DNA from 4 places in the Janthinobacterium sp. PSPC3-1 genome. Region 1 is predicted to be linked to each of the others. Evidence: predicted binding sites of a transcription regulator. Region 1 holds the regulator's gene; each other region holds the start of a gene.
The links. Region 1 encodes sigma-54, which starts transcription at its own class of promoters, with help from an activator protein. Its sites were predicted from a motif close to TGGCANGNAANCTGCTTT; they were not measured.

Region 1 (2,175 bases):
CAGGGCTCGGTGCTGGCGTCGGGCCGGCCCGACGACATCATCGCCAACGAGTCGGTACGCCGGGTGTATCTGGGCGAACACTTCCGCATGTAAGCCAATGAAACAATCCCTGCAACTGCGCACCTCGCAGCACCTGGCACTGACGCCGCAATTACAGCAATCGATACGCCTGCTGCAACTGTCCACGCTGGAATTGCACCAGGAGCTGGAGCAATTGCTGACCGATAATCCCTTGCTGGAACGGCTCGACGATCCGCTCGACCGCTCGCTGCGCCTGCTGTCCGATGGCGCCCTGAGTTCGACCGCCGCCCCCGGCGAAGCGCCACCGGCGCCGCCGGGCCAGGAAGCGCCGGCGCCAGCCGCCGAAGCGGAGTCGTTTGACGGCGATGGCGGCGAGAGCACGGCCGCGTCCGAGGGCGGCGACAGCGACTGGAACGAGGCCAGCCGCGGCAAGGCGCCCGATGACGAGGATTCCCGTCCGCAACTGGAGGCCCATCACTGCACCTTGCGCGAACACCTGATGGAACAGATGCGCGTGACCGTGCTGGAGCTGCGCGACCGCGCGCTGGTGGAATTGATCATCGATGCGCTCGACGACAATGGCTACCTGGAAGAGCCGCTCGACGATATCCTGGCGCGCCTGCCGGAAGAACTGGAAGTCGATGCGGATGAGCTGCGCACGGCGCTGTCGCTGCTGCAAAGTTTCGACCCGGCCGGCGTGGGTGCGCGCAATGCGTCCGAATGCCTGGCGCTGCAGATCAAACGCTTGCCGCAGGTGGCGCTGGTGACGCGGCGCATGGCCTTGAACATCGTCGAGAAACACCTGACCTGGTTCGCCCAGCGCGACTTCAACAAGCTCAAGAAAGCCCTCGACTGCGACGATGAAGACTTGCGCGAAGCACAGACCGTGATTCGCTTGTGCAACCCGCATCCGGGCGCCGTGTTCGCTTCCGACGTGTCCGATTACGTGGTGCCGGACGTGGTGGTCAAGCGGGCCCGCAATGGCTGGCAGGTATCGCTCAACAATGACGTCATGCCGCGCCTGCGCGTGAACGCCATGTACGCCAACCTGCTCAAGCAGGGCAAGGGCGAAGGCGGCATGGGTGCGCAGTTGCAGGAAGCCAAGTGGCTGATCAAGAACATGCGCCAGCGCTTCGACACCATCCTGCGCGTGGCGCAGGCGATCGTGGAACGGCAAAAGGATTTTTTCTCGCACGGCGCAGTTGCCATGCGGCCACTTGTGCTTCGCGAAATAGCTGATACACTGGGTTTACACGAGAGTACTATCTCGCGGGTAACAACCCAAAAGTACATGCTGACCCCGCATGGAATGTTTGAGTTGAAGTATTTCTTTGGCAGCCACGTCGCCACCGAAGCAGGAGGGGAGGCGTCATCGACGGCGATACGGGCCTTGATCGTGCAATTGACAGGAGCAGAGAACCCTAAAAATCCTTTATCCGACAGTAAGATTGCGGACATGCTGGGGGAACAAGGCATGGTGATTGCGCGACGTACTGTTGCCAAATACCGGGAAGCGTTGAAAATTCCGCCAGTGAGTCTGCGTAAGTCTTTGTAGTTTTTTCGGTTCCTCTGCGGGCCGGAACGATGGACACCGCACGAACCCGATCATCTTTAGGAGTGTGTATGAATCTCACCATCAGCGGACATCATCTCGAAGTGACACCAGCCATCCGTGAATACGTACAAACCAAACTGGAGCGCGTGAAACGCCATTTCGATCACGTTATCGATATTGCCGTGATTCTGACCGTCGACAACCTCAAAGAGAAAGAAAAACGCCAGAAGGCCGAAGTGAATCTGCGACTGAGCGGCAAGACCGTCTACGTGGAAAGCCTGGCGCAAGACCTGTATGCCGCGATCGACAGCCTGATCGACAAGCTGGACCGGCAAGTGATGAAGTACAAAACCAAAGTGCAAGGGCACGGTAAAGAGGCGATCAAGCATCTGCCAGACAACACTCCTGAAGAAGCCGCCGCCGTCTAGGCCTGCCGCTCCAGATTGTTGTGATCAACTAAGGGCGCGCTGTTTTATCTTCGCGCCCTTTTTTGCGCCCATTTTTCCGGCTCAGTTACGCTCGCGGTGGCGCAGCACGACCCGTTCGCGGTCGGCAAAATACTGCGCCAGGTGTTCCGCCATATACACCGAACGGTGCTG
Region 2 (2,175 bases), on a different contig from region 1:
GCGCGACGGACAGGTGCACACCTCGCCCTGGTTCAGCGCGAACATGGCGAAGCCTTCCAGGCATTTGTCGAAGAAGGCGTCGTCGGCGTCCATCACGTCGGCAAAGAAGATATTCGGCGACTTGCCGCCCAGTTCCAGGGTGACGGGTATCAGGTTCTGCGCCGCGTATTGCATGATCAAACGGCCGGTACCCGTCTCGCCGGTGAATGCGATCTTGGCGATGCGTTTATTGGATGCCAGCGGCTTGCCCGCTTCCAGGCCATAGCCGTTGACGATATTGAGCACGCCGGGCGGCAGCAGGTCGCCGATCAGTTCGATCAAGACCATGATCGAGGCCGGCGTCTGCTCGGCCGGCTTGAGCACCACGCAATTGCCGGCGGCCAGGGCCGGCGCCAGCTTCCAGACAGCCATCAAAATCGGGAAGTTCCACGGAATGATCTGGCCCACCACGCCCAGCGGCTCATGGAAGTGATAGGCATAGGTTTCCGAGTCGATCTGTGCAACGGAACCTTCCTGGGCGCGGATGCAACCGGCAAAGTAACGGAAGTGGTCGATCGCCAGCGGGATGTCGGCGGCCGTGGTTTCACGGATCGGCTTGCCGTTGTCGATGGTTTCGGCGGTGGCGATCAGCGACAGATTCGCTTCCATGCGGTCGGCGATTTTGTTGAGGATATTGGCGCGTTCGGTTTGCGAGGTCTTGCCCCACGCTTCCTTGGCGGCGTGGGCGGCGTCCAGCGCCAGCTCCACGTCTTCGGCAGTGGAACGGGCCACTTCGCAGAAGACCTGGCCGGTGATCGGCGTGATATTGCCGAAGTATTCGCCTTTGACGGGAGCGACGAATTTGCCGCCGATATAGTTGTCGTAGCGCTGTTTGAAGGGATTGGCTACGCCCAGTTTGCTGATGTCTGCCAGATTCATGTCGTCCTCTTTCTCGTTGGTTTTAGCTTCGATGAAGCCGCCGCGAGGCGGCCCTTGGAGTGTTGTGTCAGGTGATCCTGATCTCTTGTTTTGCAAATGCCGTGCCAGCCTTCAAACAGCGGCAATAGTCACGTGCCGCCGTGCAGGCTGCGTCAAATGGGATCATCGGCGTCTGGCAGTTGTTCCGTTTCTGAGCAACGGCACAGCGGCAGCGGCAAGGCGCATGGTGATGCGCGCGATGGCATACCGATTGCTACCCTGGTCATGACGCAATCAGCGCATAACCACAACGGAGACCATCATGACCCCACGTATTTCTACCACCACGAATAAAAACGCCCGGCGCCTGCGCACCGTGCGCCTTGCAGCCGGCGGCCTCGCCTGCATGCTGGCGGCCGCGGCCGTCTGGGCCCACGGCAATATGACGCCGCAGGCGGTCGACACGTCCACACTGCCACAATTGGGCGCCGAGTGGCGCACGGAAAACCCGTACCGTAACAATGCGGAAGCGATCCGCATCGGCAGCGCCGCCTATACGCAAAATTGCGCCCGCTGCCACGGGCTGGAGGCCGTCTCGGGCGGCATGGCGCCGGACTTGCGCAAGCTCGACAATGACTGCGCGGCCTTGCCTGATGCCAAGAAAAAAGATGGTTGTGCGCAGGAGATCGATCAATATGTGCTGGACACGGTGCGCCATGGCCGCTCGCGCAATGGCGCCGTCTACATGCCGCCATTCGAGGGGGTATTCAGCCAGGAGGCGATCTGGGCGGTAAAGGCCTACCTGGAAACACGACGCGAGATGCCTTTGTAAAGCCGCCCCATCCATCATCGGGAGGCGCTGCCGTGGCAGCGCCTTTTTCATGCTCTAAGCAGGAAGCTTGGCCCACGCCAGGCACCAGCCCGGCCCGGCAATCTGCTTGCGGCCGAACATGGCGCACCCCGCCCAGGCATCGTCCTTTTTCCCCTGGAAGAAAGAACAGTTGGCACAGTGCTGTGCCGGCTTGTGTTGCGGGTATTTTTTGGTATCGACCTTGTTCGTATCGTGGCGGTAGCCGAGCGCCTTGGCCTGGTCGCTGTCCTCGTCGACTTTCGGCGCGGTCGATTGTGCGCCGGCGAGCGAGGCTGCGCCCATGCCGCCGACGGCGAGCAGTTGGCAAAGAAAATGGCGGCGTGGTGTTTGATGCATGGTGGTCTCCTGTTGTCGTTATCAAGAAGGCGCAAGACGGCCTTGTCCCCTCCTTCAGCAACCCTTGTGCC
Region 3 (2,175 bases), on a different contig from region 1:
CAAGGAGAATTTGCGCCGCTTTTGCAAACGGCCATGGATGGTTGTAACCGGTCTCAGGCCGGCGCGTGGCCTGTCATGTCAAACAGCGTGTGTCTTTATGCGCCCAGCCACGGCAGGCCGGCCTTGCACCAGCCGCCGATTTCCTTGCGGTGGCCATCGGCGTCCTTGTCGCCTTCAAAGCCTTCCAGGATGTCGTAGCTGTTGGGGTAGCCGTGTTCGGTGGCCAGCTTGGCCGCGTGGCGCGAGCGCACGCCTGAACGGCACAGGAACAGCAAGATGTCGTCCTGGCCGGCCTGGTTGGCCAGTTGCCGCACGAAGTCGGGATTGGGCACGCCGCCCGGATAGGTGGCCCACTGTACCGCGCCGTGCTGGGTGTCGGCGATATCGACCCGGCCGACCCAGTCGCGCTCGGCATTGGTGCGCACGTCGATCAGCTTGATGGCAGGGTCGAGCTGCAGCAGCTCATAGGCTTCCTGCGGCGTGACGGCGCCGGCATACGGTGTGCCCTCGTTGGCGCGGCTGCGGGCAATAGTCAGAATGTCGGCGGGGGTACTCATGACAGGCTCCAGGTAAGGGAATGGTGGAAATGATTATAGTGCGCCGGACGCGCACCGCAAACGACCCTGCGTACTGCACCAGAATCGGGCATTTTCAGATTTTTCGTTGTAAACGCTACAAATTGGTGCATTATTTGTTTTTCGCACTTGCATAGTGCATTTTTGATTTAGCGCAATACATGTCGATAAATTAACGTCGATCAAACTTTCACAGGGATAGCCATGGTTTGCCCGTGCCGGCCCTGGGGACTTAAAAGCTGGCATGGAATCTGCTATGATTCCTGTGAGTTTTGGTGGCACGCAATCTTTGCTTAACATCATCAGCCCAGACGCATTCAGGTCGGCTCACCCCACATTCATTTAGGAGATACGCATGGCAATGACAGCCGCAGAAGTCTTGAAGATGGTAGAAGAGAACGAAGTCAAATTCGTTGATTTCCGCTTTGCCGACACCCGTGGTAAAGAGCAGCACGTAACGGTGCCCGTGTCGCACTTCGACATGGACAAATTCGAATCGGGCCACGCCTTTGACGGCTCCTCGATCGCTGGCTGGAAGGGCATTGAAGCGTCCGACATGATTTTGCTGCCGGATCCAAGCACCGCCAATATCGACCCGTTCATGGAAGAAACCACCCTGTTCATGCAGTGCGACGTGATCGAACCGTCGGATGGCAAGGGCTATGACCGCGACCCGCGCTCGATCGCGAAACGCGCCGAGGCCTACCTGAAATCGTCGGGCATGGGCGACACCGCCTACTTCGGCCCTGAGCCGGAATTCTTCATCTTCGACAGCGTGCGCTGGAAGATCGACATGTCGGGCTGCTTCGTCAAGATCGGTTCGGACGAAGGTTCGTGGTCGACCGGCAAGGACATCGAAGGCGGCAACAGCGGCCACCGTCCTACCGTCAAGGGCGGCTACTTCCCGGTGCCACCAGTGGACAGCTTCCAGGACATGCGTTCGGAAATGTGCCTGATTCTCGAATCGCTGGGCATCCCGGTCGAAGTGCACCACCATGAAGTCGCTGGCGCCGGCCAGAATGAAATCGGCACCAAGTTCTCGACCCTGGTCGAGCGCGCCGACTGGACGCAGAACCTGAAATACGTGGTCTGGAACGTGGCCCACAGCTACGGCAAGACCGCCACCTTCATGCCGAAACCTATCGTTGGCGACAACGGTTCGGGCATGCACGTGCACCAGTCCGTATGGAAAGATGGCAAGAACCTGTTCGCCGGCGACGGCTATGCCGGCCTGTCCGATTTCGCCCTGTACTACATCGGCGGCATCATCAAGCACGCCAAGGCACTGAACGCGATCACCAACCCGGGCACCAACTCGTACAAGCGCCTGGTACCAGGCTACGAAGCACCGGTGAAACTGGCGTACTCGGCGAAAAACCGTTCCGCTTCGATCCGTATTCCACACGTTGCCAATCCAAAAGGCCGCCGCGTGGAAGCACGTTTCCCGGATCCACTGGCCAACCCATACCTGTGCTTCGCCGCGTTGCTGATGGCCGGCCTGGACGGTGTTGCCAACAAGATCCATCCGGGCGAAGCCGCCTCGAAAGATCTGTACCATCTGCCGCCTGAGGAAGATGCACTGATCCCTACCGTCTGCGCT
Region 4 (2,175 bases), on a different contig from region 1:
GTTCTTGACGGACTCGAAATAATTCCATGCCGCCAGGTGGCCCAGCAAAGGCTTGGTGTCGATGCCGCGCAGCTCTTCCTCGCCGACCGAGAACGCCACCACCGGCACATCGGTCGCTTTCAGGCCCGCATTGCCCAGTTCCTTGTAGAACGGCACGTTCGAATCACCATTGATGGTCGAGATAACGGCCGTCTTGCCGCCGGCCGAGAACTTCTTGATATTGGCAACGATGGTCTGGTAGTCGGCATGGCCGAACGGCGTGTAGACCTCGCTGATATCGCTGTCCTTGACGCCCTTGCTTTTCAGGAAGGCGCGCAGGATCTTGTTGGTGGTGCGCGGATACACATAATCGGTACCCAGCAGCACGAAGCGTTTCGCTCCGCCGCCATCGGCGCTCATCAGGTATTCGACGGCGGGAATCGCCTGCTGGTTTGGCGCGGCGCCCGTGTAGAACACATTCTTTTCCAGTTCCTCGCCCTCGTACTGCACCGGGTAGAACAGCAGGCTGTTGAGTTCCTTGAAGACCGGCAGCACGGACTTGCGCGACACCGAGGTCCAGCAGCCGAACACCACCGACACCTTGTCCTGCGCCACCAGCTGGCGCGCTTTTTCCGCGAACAGCGGCCAGTTCGAGGCCGGGTCGACCACCACCGGTTCCAGCTTCTTGCCCAGCACGCCACCCTTGGCATTGATCTCGGCGATCGTCATCAGCGCCACGTCTTTCAGCGACGTTTCGGAAATGGCCATGGTGCCGGACAGGGAATGCAGTATCCCTACCTTGATGGTGTCGGCGGCAAAGGCCGACTGCGTGTAGGCCGAGGCAACCATGGCCAATGCGCCTGCTGCTGCCGCTTTCAAGATGATGCGTCGTGACATGTGGACTCCTGAGTGTGGATGGATAGTCGAGAGGGGCATACGAATGTTGTTAAAGCAGAATGCATGCCAGCATTGGCCATGACGCGACAGGAGTAAAAGCGCCACGATGTGGTGCGCAGGTGGTTTTGTTGCACGAAAAAAAACCCGGCTGCACAAGGACTGTGCAACCGGGTTTGATTCATGCAATGCGATGGTGCTTTACTTCTGAACGCCCTTGCGTGGTGCACGCAAGCGGCGCCAGCCTTTGCGCAACAGCGGGAACAGGATGCCGAAGCCGACCAGCCACGGCAGGATGTAGGCCAGCGCCGTGATGGCGTTGGCCGTGCCCTCGGACAGGTTCTCCGTAAAATTGCCCAGCGAGCGCTTGACCGGCGACCAGAACGAATGCTTGCCCTGCGCACTGATCGATATCTTGAGCAAATCGGTGTCGATGCGCTGCATCAGCAGGGAATTGGCAGCCGTCGCCTCTTCCAGTTCGGTCTGCACTGTCGCCAGTTCCTTGGTGACCTTGATCAGTGCGTCGACATTGTTGCCCGATTTCTTTTCCAATGCCTGCAGCTGCGCCTGGTATTGCCTGAGCATTTCCAGGCGTTTGCGGCTGTCCATGACGGGACGGCCCAGGTCTTCCGCCTTGGTCCCCTGGCTGGTCAGCTCGCCTTCGGCCGCGACCAGTGCGACGATCTTCTGCACGCCGGCCGGCTTGGCGCGCAGGCTGATGCGCGCATGCATGTAGCGGCCACTGTCCAGGCTGGAATCGAGCAGCATGCAGCCATTGGCTGTATCGGCCTTGCAGGCGGCCACCACCTTTTCGTACAGAGGGCGCACCCGCGCCTCGCCCGTATCGACGCCGACCGAATGTTCATAGGCGAGAAATTCGGCGCCCTTCTCCTTGCCTTGCAGGCGCGCGGCGCTCGACTGGCCACCGCCATCGAGCTCGCCCTTGCTGCTGCAAGCGGCCAGCGCGAGCAGCGCCGCGACGGCCATTGTCTTGACCAGCTTGTTAGAAAATTGCATGATTTCCTTTTTATTAATATGTTATTGCTTGCATTTTATTGTCAAACGTAAATTATCGCCAACGCGGCGGAGAAGCCGACGAACCTGCCCGCTTTGGCCCAGCGCCGCTAACTGGTATCATGCGGGCAAACGCTGGCCGCTCAGGCGGCCCCAGCCCTGCAACACACCGCGAAGCGATCCCGCGCACGTGCGCGCCGCCGACGCCATACTATAAGAGAAACCATCCATCATGAGCACACCCAATCATCCGTCGTTCTGGCGCCGCATCCCTCTGGCCTTTGGCGC

Region 2: pedF (cytochrome c-550 PedF) is a predicted target of sigma-54. The motif match lies at 1,158-1,175, and genes of this name have one in related genera.
Region 3: glnA (type I glutamate--ammonia ligase) is a predicted target of sigma-54. The motif match lies at 816-833, and genes of this name have one in related genera.
Region 4: urtA (urea ABC transporter substrate-binding protein) is a predicted target of sigma-54. The motif match lies at 928-945, and genes of this name have one in related genera.

What each region holds. Positions count from the first base shown of each region.
Region 1 is NZ_JAFCTQ010000002.1:271,737-273,911, reverse strand. It holds gene lptB (LPS export ABC transporter ATP-binding protein) at 1-93, shown strand, start outside; gene ACP7B7_RS03430 (RNA polymerase factor sigma-54) at 98-1,576, shown strand; gene hpf (ribosome hibernation-promoting factor, HPF/YfiA family) at 1,645-2,004, shown strand; gene rapZ (RNase adapter RapZ) at 2,086-2,175, opposite strand, start outside.
Region 2 is NZ_JAFCTQ010000063.1:6,447-8,621, forward strand. It holds gene adh (aldehyde dehydrogenase) at 1-918, opposite strand, end outside; gene pedF (cytochrome c-550 PedF) at 1,220-1,729, shown strand; gene ACP7B7_RS30525 (high-potential iron-sulfur protein) at 1,784-2,104, opposite strand.
Region 3 is NZ_JAFCTQ010000013.1:84,266-86,440, forward strand. It holds gene ACP7B7_RS15665 (rhodanese-like domain-containing protein) at 96-557, opposite strand; gene glnA (type I glutamate--ammonia ligase) at 931-2,175, shown strand, end outside.
Region 4 is NZ_JAFCTQ010000030.1:54,547-56,721, forward strand. It holds gene urtA (urea ABC transporter substrate-binding protein) at 1-876, opposite strand, end outside; gene ACP7B7_RS24220 (DUF4349 domain-containing protein) at 1,075-1,890, opposite strand; gene ACP7B7_RS24225 (DUF2760 domain-containing protein) at 2,120-2,175, shown strand, end outside.